Regions from separate parts of the Solibacillus sp. FSL W7-1436 genome, predicted to be linked through region 2. Evidence: riboswitches for the same ligand, from Rfam matches in the RefSeq annotation. Region 2 holds a riboswitch; the other holds the start of a gene.

Region 1 (7,715 bases), 720 kb from region 2:
AGATTTACGGCGATTCCCAAGTCGTCATTAATGAAATGAACGGCGAATGGGCAGTAACCGATAGTGTTCTAACAACTTGGGCGGATAAAATCGATGCAAAACTCCAGAAACTCGGGATTCGACCGGAGTATCAATATATTGACCGCAAACTAAACGGTGAAGCGGATCAGCTTGCTAATCAGGCGCTTCAGGAAACGGAAATATACGCGGATATTGATATACGAAAAAGTAAGAAAAGATAGATGAAAGGGGATTTTTATGATTCGTTCTGTTGGTACAGGGAGTTCCAGTTTAAACAACCAGACACGTCCCCGAAATTTACAGCAGCAAACTACAGCCTTCCCGAAAATCGGTGAAGGTCAAAGTGTCGCACGAGAGCAGGAAAAGCTGCAGACTAATGAGGCCGAAAGAGGACCGATAATGGTTGGGGTCAAACCGAAAGCACAGCTGAAATCCATTTTTGATGAACCGAATGATGTCGTGAAGCTGAATGCGGACGGCGACAAGCTGGAAGTCAGCAAGCGAGCGATTTCACTCGCAAAAGAAGTGCTCTATATATAATGAAAAAGCTCCGCCGGGAATATCTCGGCGGAGCTTTCGTTTTAAATTTTATTGTTGTTTTTCAAATGCACGTTCGCCAGCAATACCTGGTTGCGTTAATTCGAATGGATTTAAAATAATATCCAGCTGCTCAAGCGTGAAATAGTTGTACATTAAGCAAAGTTCGCGTACGGATTTACCGCTATGCAGTGCTTCACGTGCAATTTGGCTTGAACGTTCATAGCCTAGGTGTGGCGCAAGTGCTGTAATAACACCGATTGAACGCTCTACAAAATCATGCAGACGCGCTTCATTTGCTTCAATATGATCCAGACAGTATTTTGTAAATACTGTAAAGCCATTTGTCATAATTTCAATCGACTGAAGCAGATTAAATACTAGAACTGGTTCCATTACATTCAGCTCAAATTGTCCTGCTTCTGAAGCGAGTGAAATTGTTACATCGTTACCGATTACTTGGAAAGCAATTTGGTTGATGACTTCCGGCATAACCGGGTTTACTTTACCCGGCATAATTGAAGAACCTGGTTGACGTTCCGGTAAGCGAATTTCTGCAAATCCTGCTTTTGGACCTGATGCCATTAAACGTAAGTCATTACAGATTTTCGACATATTCATCATGGCGATTTTCAGCATTGATGACACTTCAGCATACGTATCGGTGTTTTGTGTACCATCGATTAAATTGTCTACTTTTATGAACGGGAATCCACTGTAAGTCGCGATGTTATCTACTGCCAATTTCATATATTCAGGGTCCGCATTCAGGCCTGTCCCGATTGCAGTTGCTCCGATATTGATTTGCAGCATTGTTTGCTGCGCTTTTTTGATTCGGGCAATATCACGGGAAACAACGGCAGCGTATGCACCGAATTCCTGGCCTAAACGAACAGGTACGGCATCCTGTAAATGCGTACGACCCATTTTAACGATTGAATCGAATTCTACTGATTTTCTGATAAAGCTATCGCGCATCATTTCCATCGCCAAAATTAAATTATTTAACGTAGAAACTGTAGCGATGTGGATTGCAGACGGGAATGCATCATTTGTTGATTGCGCCATATTGACATGGCTGTTAGGACTAATGATTGAATAAGTACCTTTTTCTTCCCCTAAAATTTCCAGTGCACGGTTTGCAATTACTTCATTGGCATTCATATTCATTGAAGTGCCTGCTCCGCCCTGAATTGGATCTACAACGAACTGGTCGTGTAATCGTCCTGAAATAATATCATCTGATGCCTGGGCAATTGCATTAGCAATTACTGGATCCAATTTGCCGATAGCAGCATTTGCAAGTGCCGAACTTTTCTTCACGATAGCAAATGCACGAATTAATTCAGGGTGCATTGTCATTTTAGTAATCGGGAAATTTTCTAATGCACGAGTTGTTTGAACGCCATAATAAACGTCCTTTGGAATTTCTAAAGTGCCTAAAAAGTCTTTTTCAATACGTGTACTCATTTGTACAAACCCTCCAAGAGAATGGTGTAATAGTTGCATAAACAACTACATTATACGCCATATTATGATAAAAGCTTACTTGCTGAATTATTAGTTTATTCAACGTTCTCATGTAAGTTTAAATTAACCAATATTAACAAATATAATGAGGGAATTTCGTAACTTTTTGATTTTTTAAACGACTAATTAGGAAAGAAATGGGGTGAATGACAATGAAGAAATGGTTAAGTTACATGTTGGTCTTGGGTATGATCTTGCTTCTTGCGGCATGTAGTACGAAAGAAAATGAAACATCCTCCGATTCAACTGAACCGGTAAAAGAGGAAAATGACGAAAATAAAGTGGACTATGAATTACTGTTTCATTTAGATTCGATACCTCCTGAGGTTGGTACGAGTATATCAATCGTGCAGGATGAAAAGCTGTATACGACTTGGGCCGATATTTTTGGTTTTGAATCGGTTCCACCTGTCGATTTTGAAACAGAGGAAGTACTGTTTGTTACAGGGTATTCGGACGGCTGTGGAAGAGAAATTGAAAAAATCGAAAAAGACGGGGATACTTTAGTCATTGCGTTAAACTATCCGGAAGATCTTCGCAGCGAGGAAGACATCGAGTGCACAGAAATTGCTCTGGACAATACGTACGTTGTCAAAATGAAAAAAACCGGTACAACAAAGGGTAAGCTGATCGATATCAATCGAACAATATATGAAGAAGATTCAACAGTTCAGGAAAAACTGCAGTTAATGAATACAGTAATACGAGGGGCTACCAATTCCTCTATATGAATATTACACTGAAAATATCGAATTTTCGGTGTAATATTTTTTTGGTCATGAATTTTCTGCAAGAAGAAAACATTATGTTGGGAATAAGATTAAATTGCTTTTTTTCATCATAAACGGCTCCGGTTGTCCATTGTAAGACGGGCAAAAAATTGGTAGTATGAATTATCGTACAATAATAGTATTGAACGCGAACTATAGGGAACTGGAAGATGCCAGGGACCTATAGGCAACTAATTGCATACATATCAAGCGTTGATCGTCGTGGATAAAACTACTGGCGGGAGCAGTTTCTGGAGAGAGCGCGAAAATCCGCGTCGCCGAAGGGTTCACAATCTCAGGCAAAAGGACAGAAGAGTAATGAGAGTCACTTTACTTTAGTAATGGATGTAGAAATCCATTGTTTGAAAGGTACTCGATAGATGTCACAGATTTTTTAAAATCATGACGCGATTTTACAGAGGTGAAATCGATTATTCTTACACACAGGGACTGGCATATTATCAGTCCCTGTTTTTATTCCAGAAAAATTTACTTGATGGACCGCGATGATGTACTTATTATTTTGCGCTGTGTAAACAGACAAAATACTTATCCTTTGGAGGAATCGTTTTGGAACAACAAGAATTAAAGCGCGACCTGAAAAATCGGCACGTTCAGTTAATAGCGATTGGAGGAACAATCGGAACGGGGTTGTTTTTAGGGTCAGGTAAAGCGATCTCACTTGCAGGACCTTCTATTATCTTTGCATACTTAATCGTTGGAACCGCACTATTTTTCGTCATGCGTGCACTTGGCGAATTGCTTTTATCAAAAGGCGGCTATGCATCATTTACCGAGTTCGCCACTGAATACTTGGGGGATTGGGCAGGCTATATTACCGGCTGGACATACTGGTTCTGTTGGATTATGACGGCAATGGCAGATATTATCGCTGTCGGTATGTACACACAGTACTGGTTCGATATCCCGCAATGGGTACCGGCTATCGCATGTTTAGTAGTTTTACTTATTTTGAATTTACTGACGGTCAAACTGTTCGGAGAGCTGGAATTCTGGTTTGCGTTAATTAAAATCATCACAATTGTTGCGCTGATCGCAATTGGTATCGTGTTGCTGATCATCGGTTTTGAAACAGATACAGGCAAGGTTGCTGTATCGAATTTATGGGAGCATGGGGGATTATTCCCGAACGGTGCATTTGGCTTTTTAATGGCTTTCCAAATGGTTGTCTTTGCATTCGTCGGAGTTGAATTAGTAGGGGTAGCTGCTGCTGAAACGGCAAACCCGCAAAAAAATATCCCATCTGCCATCAATAAAATTCCGGTTCGTATACTGCTGTTTTATGTAGGAGCATTATTCGTCATTTTAACAATCAACCCTTGGGATACATTAAGCGCAGCAAGCTCACCATTTGTTCAGGTATTCGCATTGGTAGGGATTCCGATTGCAGCAGGTTTAATTAACTTCGTTGTGCTGACATCAGCTGCTTCTGCAGGAAATAGCGGAATGTTCTCAACAAGCCGCATGCTGTTCAGTTTAAGTAATAATAAACAGGGCCCGAAAGCTTACGGTAAATTAAATAAAAATGCGGTGCCGCAAAATGGTCTGTTATTTTCTGCTGTCGTAGTATCGATTGGTGCATTGCTGAGTTATTTCATGCCGGACGATGCATTCAGTATCGTGACAACAATTAGTGCGATTTGTTTTATTTGGGTTTGGAGCATTATTCTGATTTCGCATATTATTTATAAAAAGCGTCATCCGGATTTACATAAAACTTCAATTTTCAAAGCACCTTTAACACCATTCATCAACTATGTAATTTTGGCATTCTTCTTGTTTTTACTAGTTGTGATGGCAATTTCCGAGTCTACGAGAACTTCACTGCTGTTAACACCGTTATGGTTTATAGTGCTGTTTGTTCTATATAAAGTACGGAAAAAATAAATATAGACGGCATATTCACCAAAAAAGCATTTTCTTAGGAAAATGCTTTTTTCATTAAATAAAATTGATTTCCATTCCGGGGAGCACGGGCGTGATATTAGTAAAACCTTGAATTTGAGGCGGGGGAGAGCTTCTATTCCGGGTGAAAAGGGCTGGAAGGAAGTGTGCGGGGATTTTATTAGAACAATAGATTGGTTTATTAGAAGAAATTTAAGTGATATTAGAAGAACTGGGGTAGATATTAGAAAATCCGTAAATTTGAGGTGCTGGAGAATCTTTATTGCCAGTAAAATAGATGAGAAGGGGCCGTGTCTGGATTTTATTAGAACATTTGAGCGGGTTATTAGAAAATCGAGGCAGGATATTAGAAGAAGTACATACTTTATTCGAACATCCGGTAAACATATTAGAACAAACCGCACTTATATTAGAAGATCGGCAATATATTAGAACAAATAAAATTATATTAGAACTTCTGTGGATATATTAGAAAATCCGGCGGCCCCTCCCCGCTGCACAAAAGTTCAACCCGGTGCAATCTTGCCGAATAATAAGAACGTTTTTTTACAGCCAGTAGCAAATGGCTTCGTACGTAATCAAGTGAGCTCCTCCTTTGTAAATAAAGTTTTGTTGTTTAACAGATGGAAATAGACGATACATGCGATGACAACTCCGATTAAAGCGAAGATGCTTGTTGTGAGCTGAATCGTGTAGATTTCCGCCAAAAATCCGATGATTAATGTTAAAGAAATCTGCATCACACTTTCGATCAGTCCAAGTGAACTGCCGAACCGCCCCATCAATTCAGTCGGGACAGTCTGCTGGTAAAATGTCGCGTAGCCCGCATTGCTGAAAGCCATAAACAGTCCGAGCAATATAAACGCAGCGACCGCTATCATTAGATTAGACGAAAAGTAAAATATAAAGTAGGAAAGTAATGTACATGTAAAGCCGAGGCCGATGTATGTAACGAGTGACAGCTTCTTTACGAAGCGGGCAGCCAAATAGCCGCCGACAATGGCCCCGATTCCTGTAATCCCTACAATGATGCCGTATACCGAATCTGTCACTTCATGAAAGTCTTTTAAAAATGACATTTCCTGTGAATCGAGTGAAAAGCAAATCATCAGTGCTGTTGAATACAAAACGAAAAATTTCAGCAGCGATTTCCGTTGCGAGATAAACTTCCACACAGTCCTAAAATCATTTCGGATAACAGCCAGTGTGAGTACAGTTGATTGGGTGGACGACTTGATCTCCTGATTTGGCAGTAAATACATCATAAATGCGCTGAACAACAGCATAAACCCATTCACCCACATCGCCGTAGCGGTACTGCTCATGGCGATAATGGCACCGCTCAAAGCCGGGCCAATCATAAAGCTCCCTGAACCGAGCATGCTGTTGATCGCATTAAAACGCAGACGATCATTTGGCAGTACGATTTTTGTTATCATAAATGTGCTGCTCGGATTTGCAAAACAGACCGCGATATTGGCCAAAAAGATCAAACAGTAAATGAGCCAAATTTCCGTAAGCAGCGGCATCAAACAGACGATCCCGGCGCGGAAAGCATCACAAACAATCAAAATAATCCTTTTATTCGTTCTATCTACGATGGAGCCTGCAAAAAAACTGCACAAAATACGGGCGATCGGACCGATAATATAGATGCCCGCAACAGCTGCCGGTGACTCGGACAGATGCCAGACCAAAAGATTGAGCGCGATCAAATAAATCCAACTGCCCAGTTTGGAAGCGCCAAATCCGAACCACAAATAAAAATACTCTTTTTTTAACTCCAAATCATCATCCCCTAGCTGCTCATTCGCTGCCTTATTTTTTCACTTGCAAATAGTGCCTGCCTGAAGCAGTGGCTCGCCTGTTTATAGGCATGAAGCTGTTCATAAAACTGTGCCCATAATGGAGCATAGAACAGAATCAGTGAATAATACTGCTGTTCGCTGAAATGTGGAAAAGCTTCATCTTCCAGCAATTTCAATCCGCGGATCGTAAGTTCATTTTCAACCGCATACTCCAGTAGTCTGCGCTGATAAATATGATGGGGTACAGTAAATTGATATTCCTCATAGCGCTTCAACAGTACATCCAACTGTTTGAAATCCTTCTTTGCAAAACATGTGCGCATCCAGTTGATTGCTGAATGCAGGTCTTCATCGTAGTTATTTGCCGTTTCATAATGTTTGGACGCTTCTGTAAAGTTTTCCTGGCATTCGTAACAATACGCGATATTGTTATGCAGTGAACTCCATTGCATCGGAGTTTGGATTGAATGGACATTCGCAAGCAAATTAAGCCCTGCCTCAAACTCCTTTAGCGCTTCCTGGTACCTGTGTGAATCATTGAAAATCACACCCTTCATGGAGTAAAGCTTCAACTGAAACAGCGGTTTATACTGGTGGGTGAAAAACTGCTGCGCCAGTTCAATATGTTCAAGCGCTTTTTGTAACTTGTAGCTTCGATGATTCGCAAAAGCGATATGATAATGGTAGTTGGCCAGTTCAAATGGGTGGGCATTTGATAGAAACTGCGCCAATTGATTGTTCTCTTCTTTAATGGATAACTGCTCAAATTCCTGGAAAGAAAGATGACCGAAAGCGGTAATCGCTACAAATAGTTGAGTGATCCGGTCCTTTTTCCAGCTGACAAAAGGTTCGATTTCATTCAGTATGGTTCTCGCCTGCTCATCTTCTTTTAACGAATAAAGGAAGCGAGCATATACAAGCTTTGCCATCAGCTGCTGTTCAAATGGCTGCTCATCGTTTTGCATAGCGGTTAATTGTTCGATTTCATCTGCAGTAAAATCGGTATTCGACAATAATTTTTCGTAAAGCTGTTCCAAAAAAGTGGTTTGGCTTTTCAGTTGTTGTTCGAGCATATTGAAGTCGATGCCCAAGTTTTCAAACAGTTGCTTATACATTGAATGTT
Region 2 (7,715 bases):
ACAATCATTCCGCTCACATTTAACATGAAACAGCAAATTGCCATACAAAAAGTGCAAGCCCATGCAGCAGAAGCAGCTTTTATAGGCGCGATGAAATATAAAAGGTATGGACAAACAGCAGGAGTTCAGTACATTGACGGTGTTCAGTTTCAATGGAATTACGAAGATAACCAAGTATGTGTTCAGTATGACAACAAGGATAAGAATGAGGAACTGTGTGTATGAAAAGGAGGCAAACATTAAATGAGAGGGGCTTTACATTACTGGAAAGCTTGTTTCAGTTAACTGTGTTCGTACTTTTTAGCGTGATCAGCCTGCTTATCCTTTTATGGGTTCGGGATCTTCAACAGCTTGAAATGATGAAGGACGAGGTGAACTGGGAATTGTTCGTTTATGATCTCCATCAGTACAATATGAATTCCGCATCTGGTAAGGTTCTCGGTTCTAATATGCTGCAACTGGAAATATTAAATGATCCCGAGGAGCGATTGTTTGTCTTTGATAAATCGGAAGAGCATTTGCGCAAAAGGTCGAACAAAGGGGGAAATGAAATTATACTGCCTTTTGTGGAGAACTGGGAGTTGGCAATTACCGAAAATGAAGTGAATATGAAGGTAGTGATGAAAAATGGAACGAAGCGAGAAAGGGACCTCGTATTACCATTACCTCCAAAATGAGAAAGGTGCATTATTTTTACTCGCTGTATTTTTATTGTTCATAGTTTCCGGAGCGGCTGTTTTCTATACAAATGCATATTTTGCGCAAATAAAAGTATATAATTCATTGGAATCTATTTACGTTCGTGCTACGATAAATATACTAAATTTACCTTAAAGTTCGACTTCTTTTTGCAAAGTCGAAAAAATGTCGCATTATGCGATTTTGCTTCAACTATAATAATTCTATTTAAGAAGCAAATTAGAAACGAAACAATAGGTGAAGGCGTAATTGATTAAGTAGTCCGTAATTAGAAGAAGGTGAACAGCATGCGTAAAATTTATTTAGTTGGATTTATGGGGTGCGGAAAAAGTGCGATAGGCAGACGTTTAAGTTTTTTCTTGAAAATGCCATATTACGATATGGATCATGAAATTGTACGGCAACAGGGTATGACTATCCCTGAAATTTTCGAGAAATACGGCGAAGCACATTTCCGGAAAATCGAGACGGAATTTTTAAAGAATTTTCGTGATGAAGCATGCATTATCGCAACAGGCGGTGGGGTAGCCGTGAATGAAGAAAACAGGAAAATTATGCGCCGTACAGGGCTTGTATTTTTTCTTGATGCAAAATTTGAAGATATTTATATGCGTATTCGGAATGATAAAAACCGTCCCATTGTTCAATCGTCATCGGAGCAAGAATTGGAAAACCTGTATCACCAACGCAGAAAGAGTTATCGATTAGCTGGCCATATACAAGTGCTGACAGCCGGGAGAACTTTAAGACAGATTGTCGAGTATATTGGGTTTCAAGTGAAAAGACTTAAAGGCGAATAATAAATCGATAATGTTGTTTAATGTTCGTATTTTGAATAAAATTAAAAAAAGATTGCGTTTGCATTACATTCAATGTTAGGATATTGCTAAGAAGAGCAATAACATGAAGTAAATAAGCTAACGCGGATGATGGTACGGGGAGAGAACGTGATGTCACGTCGCCGAAGGAGCAAATAGCGATGCTATGAATCTCTCAGGCAAAAAGACTCGTACTGGACGCAACTCTGGAGAGTGCTGTAATAGCTATTGTTGCGAACAGCCACCAAAGGGGAAAGCCTGAATTGTGATAGTGGATCAAATTCAGGTGTAACTTTCAGGTGCAAGGACAGAGAATCTCGGTAAAGGGGATTCGTCTGTCTTTTTTTTGTGGAGAAATCGGCTTTTAATATTCTGATGATTCTAACTAAAAAGATAGATTTACACTTTGACAGGTGTAATGTTGTTTCCCCTTTGCAAGATGAAATGAACATACATAACTAAAGGAGGAAATGAACATGACAAATGATTTAAAACTAAAGCGCACACCACTTTTTGATGAATATGCAAAGTATGGCGGGAAAACAGTTGATTTTGGCGGCTGGGAGTTACCTGTACAATTTTCTTCAATCAAAGATGAACATGATGCGGTACGTAACCGTGCAGGACTTTTTGATGTATCCCATATGGGTGAGATTATCGTAGAAGGTCCGGATGCGCTTGTTTATTTACAAAAGGTCCTATCCAACGATATTTCCAAAATTGCAGTCGGCGGCGCACAATACAGTGCATTATGTTATGAAGATGGCGGTGTTGTTGACGATTTACTTACATACCGTTTGGAAGATAACCGTTATCTGCTATGTGTAAATGCAGCGAACATTGAAAAGGACTTTGAATGGTTACAGGAGCATGTCGAAGGGGAAGTCAAAGTGACAAATGTGTCAGATGACTATGCTCAAATCGCCTTGCAAGGACCGTTATCACAGGAAGTTCTGCAAACATTAACTGAAACAGACTTATCGGCAATCAAATATTTTAAATTCCAGGACAATGTGGATGTAGGCGGTCATTCAGTTCTTGTTTCTCGCTCTGGGTATACAGGGGAGGACGGATTTGAAATTTACGGTGCACCAGCAGCGATTGTTGATCTTTGGAACAAAATTTTAGAAACAGGAAAAGACAAAGGTGTAGTAGCTGCCGGTTTAGGAGCACGTGACACACTTCGCTTTGAAGCTTGCTTACCATTATATGGCCAAGAGATTTCAAAAGATATTTCACCACTGGAAGCGGGCATTGGCTTCGCAGTGAAATTGGCGAAAGATCCGCAATTTATCGGTCAGCAAGCTTTAATCGATCAAAAAGAAAATGGTCTGACACGTAAATCGGTAGGCATTGAAATGATTGATAAAGGTATTCCTCGCCATGGCTATAAAGTGTTTAAAGATGGCGAAGAGATCGGCTTTGTAACAACAGGAACACAGTCACCGATGACAAAACGCAATATCGGTTTAGCTTTAATTGACGCAAAATTCACTGAAATTGGAACTGAACTCGAAATCGAAGTACGAAAAAATAGAGCAAAAGCTGTTGTAGTAGAAACGCCATTTTACAAGCGTGCAAAATAAGGTGACGCTTCAGTCGGAGGGGGTCTTCATCCCCCGGACTGACAGTTAAACCTGTCTGCTGCCTTTAGAAGAAGATAAATTCCTACCCGTAATTGCGGGATAAAACTTTTGAAAAGAGGGTTAACAATGAAACATCGTTATTTACCAATGACGGAACAAGATAAACAAGAAATGTTAGACCGTATCGGGGTTGCGACAATTGATGAGCTTTTCGAGGATATTCCTGAGAAAGTTCGCTTCCAAGGAAGCTACAATATTAAACCTGCGAAGTCAGAAGCCGCTTTAATGAAGGAACTGGCACAACTTGCATCAAAAAATAAAGATACAGCAAGCAATGTATCGTTTTTAGGTGCTGGTGTCTACAATCACTATAAACCGGTAATTGTCGATCACGTGATTTCACGTTCGGAGTTCTATACAGCATACACACCATACCAGCCGGAAATTTCTCAAGGCGAACTTCAAGCAATTTTTGAGTTCCAGACGATGATCACGGAACTGACAGGCATGGATATTGCAAACTCTTCTATGTATGATGGCGGTACGGCTTTGGCAGAAGCAGGTATGCTTGCTGCAGGTCATACACGTCGCGGCAAGTTACTTGTTTCAGGAGCGGTACATCCGGAATATCAAGATGTTGTGAAAATGTATGCGACAGGACAATCAATTGAAGTCGTTACAATCCCTGCAAAAGACGGTGTGACAGACATCGAAGCGTTAAAAGGCCTGATCGATGACCAGACAGCCGGTGTTATCGTTCAATATCCGAACTTCTTCGGTCAAGTTGAAAACCTGCAGCCGCTTGCTGACATTGCACATGAGGCAAAAGGATTGTTTATCGTATCTGCAAACCCGTTAGCACTTGGTGTATTGACACCTCCAGGAAAATTAGGCGCGGATATTACAGTCGGGGATGCACAGGTGTTCGGAATTGCCGAAGCCTTCGGTGGTCCACACTGTGGCTATTTCGCGGTAACGAACAAGTTAATGCGTAAAGTACCGGGCCGTCTTGTTGGGGAAACAGTTGACCAGGATGGACGTCGTGGATATGTGTTAACATTACAAGCTCGTGAGCAGCACATCCGTCGTGACAAAGCGACATCTAATATTTGTTCAAACCAGGCATTACTGGCACTTGCTTCATCAGTAGCAATGACAGCCCTTGGAAAACAAGGTATGCAGGAAATGGCGAAACAAAATATCGTGAAGACACGCTTTGCTAAAAATGCATTTGAAGCAGCTGGTTTCGAAGTGGTTTATCAAGGTGCACACTTTAACGAAATCGTAGTAAATACAAAACATAATGTGACAGAGCTAAACAAAGCATTAATCGAAAAAGGCATTATCGGCGGCTTTGACTTAGGTCGTGTTTATCCGGAATTAGAAAATCATGCACTTATTGCTGTTACGGAAATCCGTACAAAAGAAGAAATCGAGCAATTAGTTGCAGAAATGGGGGCTTACAATGCATAACGAAAACCAATCACTCATTTTCGAAATTACAAAACCAGGTCGCGTCGGCTACAACTTAGAGCCATTGGATGTTCCTGATTTTGATCTAGAAGAACTTCTGCCAAAAGAGCTAGTTCGTCAGGAAGCAGCTGAACTGCCGGAAGTTGCAGAATTAGATATCATGCGTCACTATACAGCACTTTCACGCCGTAACCACGGGGTTGATTCAGGCTTCTACCCACTGGGTTCATGTACGATGAAATACAATCCGAAAATCAATGAAACGGTTGCACGCTATGCTGGTTTTGCCAATGTTCACCCATTACAGGATGAATCGACAGTACAAGGTGCAATGGAATTATTATATGACCTGCAGACGTCCCTTCAGGAAATTACCGGTATGGATGAAGTGACATTACAGCCGGCAGCAGGCGCACATGGTGAATGGACAGCATTAATGATGATCCGCGCATTCCATGAGGCAAATGGGGAAGGCCACCGTAACAAAGTAATCGTACCGGACTCGGCTCACGGTACAAACCCGGCTTCTGCAACAGTTGCAGGTTTTGAAACAATCACAATCAAATCAGGTGAAGACGGCTTAGTTGATCTTGAAGATTTACGCCGTGTTGTCGGTCCTGATACAGCAGCGCTTATGCTGACAAACCCGAACACGTTAGGCTTATTCGAAGAAAACATTTTAGAAATGGCTGAAATCGTACACGGTGTCGGCGGTAAAGTTTACTATGACGGCGCGAACTTAAACGCTGTTATGAGTAAAGCACGTCCTGGTGACATGGGCTTTGACTGTGTTCACCTAAACTTACACAAAACATTTACAGGTCCACATGGTGGCGGTGGTCCGGGTTCAGGTCCAGTAGGGGTAAAAGCGGATTTAATCCCATTCCTGCCTAAACCAGTATTAGTGAAAAAAGAAGATGGTACATTCCACTTCGATTACAACCGTCCGCAATCAATCGGCCGTGTGAAACCTTACTACGGAAACTTCGGCATTAATGTCCGTGCATATACGTATATCCGTTCAATGGGTCCGGATGGCTTAAAGGCTGTAACAGAATATGCTGTATTGAACGCAAACTACATGATGCGCCGTTTGGAAGAGCACTTTGATTTACCGTATGACCGTCATTGTAAGCATGAATTTGTGCTATCAGGCCGTCGTCAGAAAAAATTAGGTGTTCGTACATTGGATATCGCAAAACGTCTTCTTGACTTTGGCTACCATCCACCGACAGTATACTTCCCGTTGAACGTGGAAGAAGGTATTATGATCGAGCCAACAGAAACAGAATCAAAAGAAACATTGGATGCATTCTGTGATGCGATGATTCAAATTGCTCAAGAAACAATCGATAACCCATCGATCGTGCAGGAAGCACCACATACAACGGTAATCAGCCGTTTAGATGAAACACGTGCTGCACGTACACCTGTATTACGCTATACAAAAAAAGAAGAAGTAACTATTTCTTAATTTGTGACAAAAAGGTCAGAGCTGTTTTCTGACCTTTTTTCATTGAATAAGGTTAGACTTCTTACTTGTCACTATATAATAGTAGAAACTACTGGTAATCGGCAATTTTATATCTCAGTGGCGGTGCATGAAAAATTAAAAAGCCCTCTACATTGTAGAGAGCTTTAGAATTAGTTTTTTGATTTAACTTTACCTGTCCAAGTTTTGAAACCGCCTTGTAATTGGAACAGTTGGCTATAGCCCTTTTTCTTTAATGTCAGTGCAGCTCGGGCACTACGACCAGAGTTTTGGCAGTAAAGGTATACAGGCAGGTCCGGACGGATTTCTTTATGACGTGTATTAAGTTGCGTCATCGGAATGTTTCTTGCACCTAAAATGTGTCCCGCTTCAAATTCTTTAGGTTCGCGTAAATCGATTAATTGTGCTTTACGATAACCTTCAATAAATTGCTCCTGTGTTAAATTTGTTACGGATTTTTTTAAGCGCATTGAGTTGATTACTACGTAAGCAACGATTACTACTAAAATAACTAGAATCGTATATAAAATTGTCACTGCGATATTACCCCTTTCTTTCTGTACTATCTATTATAAGAGATGAACTAGAGTTAGTCGAGCGAGTTTGTTAAAATGAATTGGTGGAGGCGAGAAATTGTGAAAAAACAATGGTATTTTATAAATTCGGGTCCGTGCAGCCCGGCCTATAACATGGCACTGGATGAAGCATTGCTTGATTGGCATAGTCAAGGGGAAATTCCGCCGGTTATCCGTTTTTACGAGTGGAATCCTGCAACATTATCAATCGGATATTTCCAGCAAGTACATAAGGATATTAATTTAGAAGCGGTAAAAAAACAAAACTTAGGTTTCATCCGTCGACCTACAGGCGGACGTGCCGTTTTACATGACCAGGAGCTCACTTATTCAGTGATTGTGACAGAAAGCTACCCGAATATGCCGGAAACCGTTACAGAGGCATACCGTGTCATCAGCGAAGGGATTTTACAAGGGTTCCGTCTTTTAGGACTGGATGCTTATTTCAGTGTGCCGGAGACGAAAGAACAGCTGGATGATCTGAAGAAACCGAAAAGTGCGGTATGTTTTGATGCGCCGAGCTGGTATGAGCTAGTTGTGGAAGGTAAAAAAGTTGCCGGGAGTGCCCAGACACGTCAAAAAGGTGTGATTTTGCAGCATGGCGCTATTTTACTGGACCTGAACGAAGAACTGCTGCTATCGGTATTTAATTTCGCTACGGAAGAGGCAAAAGAAAGAATGCGTAAAAAGTTACCAGAAAAAGCGGTTGCGATGAATCAGTTTGTCGATACACCATTTACTATCGATCAATGTGTGAATGCATTCTCTAAAGGATTTGAAGTAGCTTTGGACATAGAACTAATTCCTTATGAATTAACAGAGCAGCAAACCCAATATGTAGAACAATTGATGCAAAATAAATATTTAACAGATGACTGGAATTTCAGAAAATAGATTACGAACGTGTGTTTTTATTTTTTGTAAAAAAATTTTTATACCCGAAACGTTGATATAGATGGATTTAACAAAAAGAAAAAAAAATCAACCCCTTGTTTGAAAAAAAGATTTATTGTAATCTTTTTAAATGAAATCATTTAACCCTACATATAGAATAAAAATATCCAATAAAACA

Evidence for each region. Region 2 has a riboswitch for glycine ahead of gcvT (glycine cleavage system aminomethyltransferase GcvT). Riboswitches for the same ligand answer to the same signal wherever they lie in the genome.
Region 1: linked by a shared signal. The riboswitch ahead of MKX73_RS14820 (amino acid permease) and the one ahead of gcvT (glycine cleavage system aminomethyltransferase GcvT) in region 2 are both predicted to bind glycine.

Annotation. Positions count from the first base shown of each region.
Region 1 is NZ_JBBOWV010000001.1:3,008,738-3,016,452, forward strand. It holds gene MKX73_RS14800 (DUF771 domain-containing protein) at 1-242, shown strand, start outside; gene MKX73_RS14805 (DNA primase) at 259-561, shown strand; gene aspA (aspartate ammonia-lyase) at 610-2,028, opposite strand; gene MKX73_RS14815 (dehydrogenase) at 2,241-2,819, shown strand; glycine riboswitch at 3,100-3,179, shown strand; gene MKX73_RS14820 (amino acid permease) at 3,429-4,766, shown strand; gene MKX73_RS14825 (MFS transporter) at 5,363-6,571, opposite strand; gene MKX73_RS14830 (sugar-phosphatase) at 6,583-7,715, opposite strand, start outside.
Region 2 is NZ_JBBOWV010000001.1:3,733,407-3,741,121, reverse strand. It holds gene MKX73_RS18560 (type II secretion system protein) at 1-225, shown strand, start outside; gene MKX73_RS19905 (prepilin-type N-terminal cleavage/methylation domain-containing protein) at 1-23, shown strand, start outside; gene comGF (competence type IV pilus minor pilin ComGF) at 222-677, shown strand; gene MKX73_RS18550 (shikimate kinase) at 987-1,499, shown strand; glycine riboswitch at 1,626-1,718, shown strand; glycine riboswitch at 1,722-1,830, shown strand; gene gcvT (glycine cleavage system aminomethyltransferase GcvT) at 1,994-3,103, shown strand; gene gcvPA (aminomethyl-transferring glycine dehydrogenase subunit GcvPA) at 3,230-4,576, shown strand; gene gcvPB (aminomethyl-transferring glycine dehydrogenase subunit GcvPB) at 4,569-6,050, shown strand; gene MKX73_RS18530 (rhodanese-like domain-containing protein) at 6,221-6,604, opposite strand; gene MKX73_RS18525 (lipoate--protein ligase family protein) at 6,758-7,537, shown strand.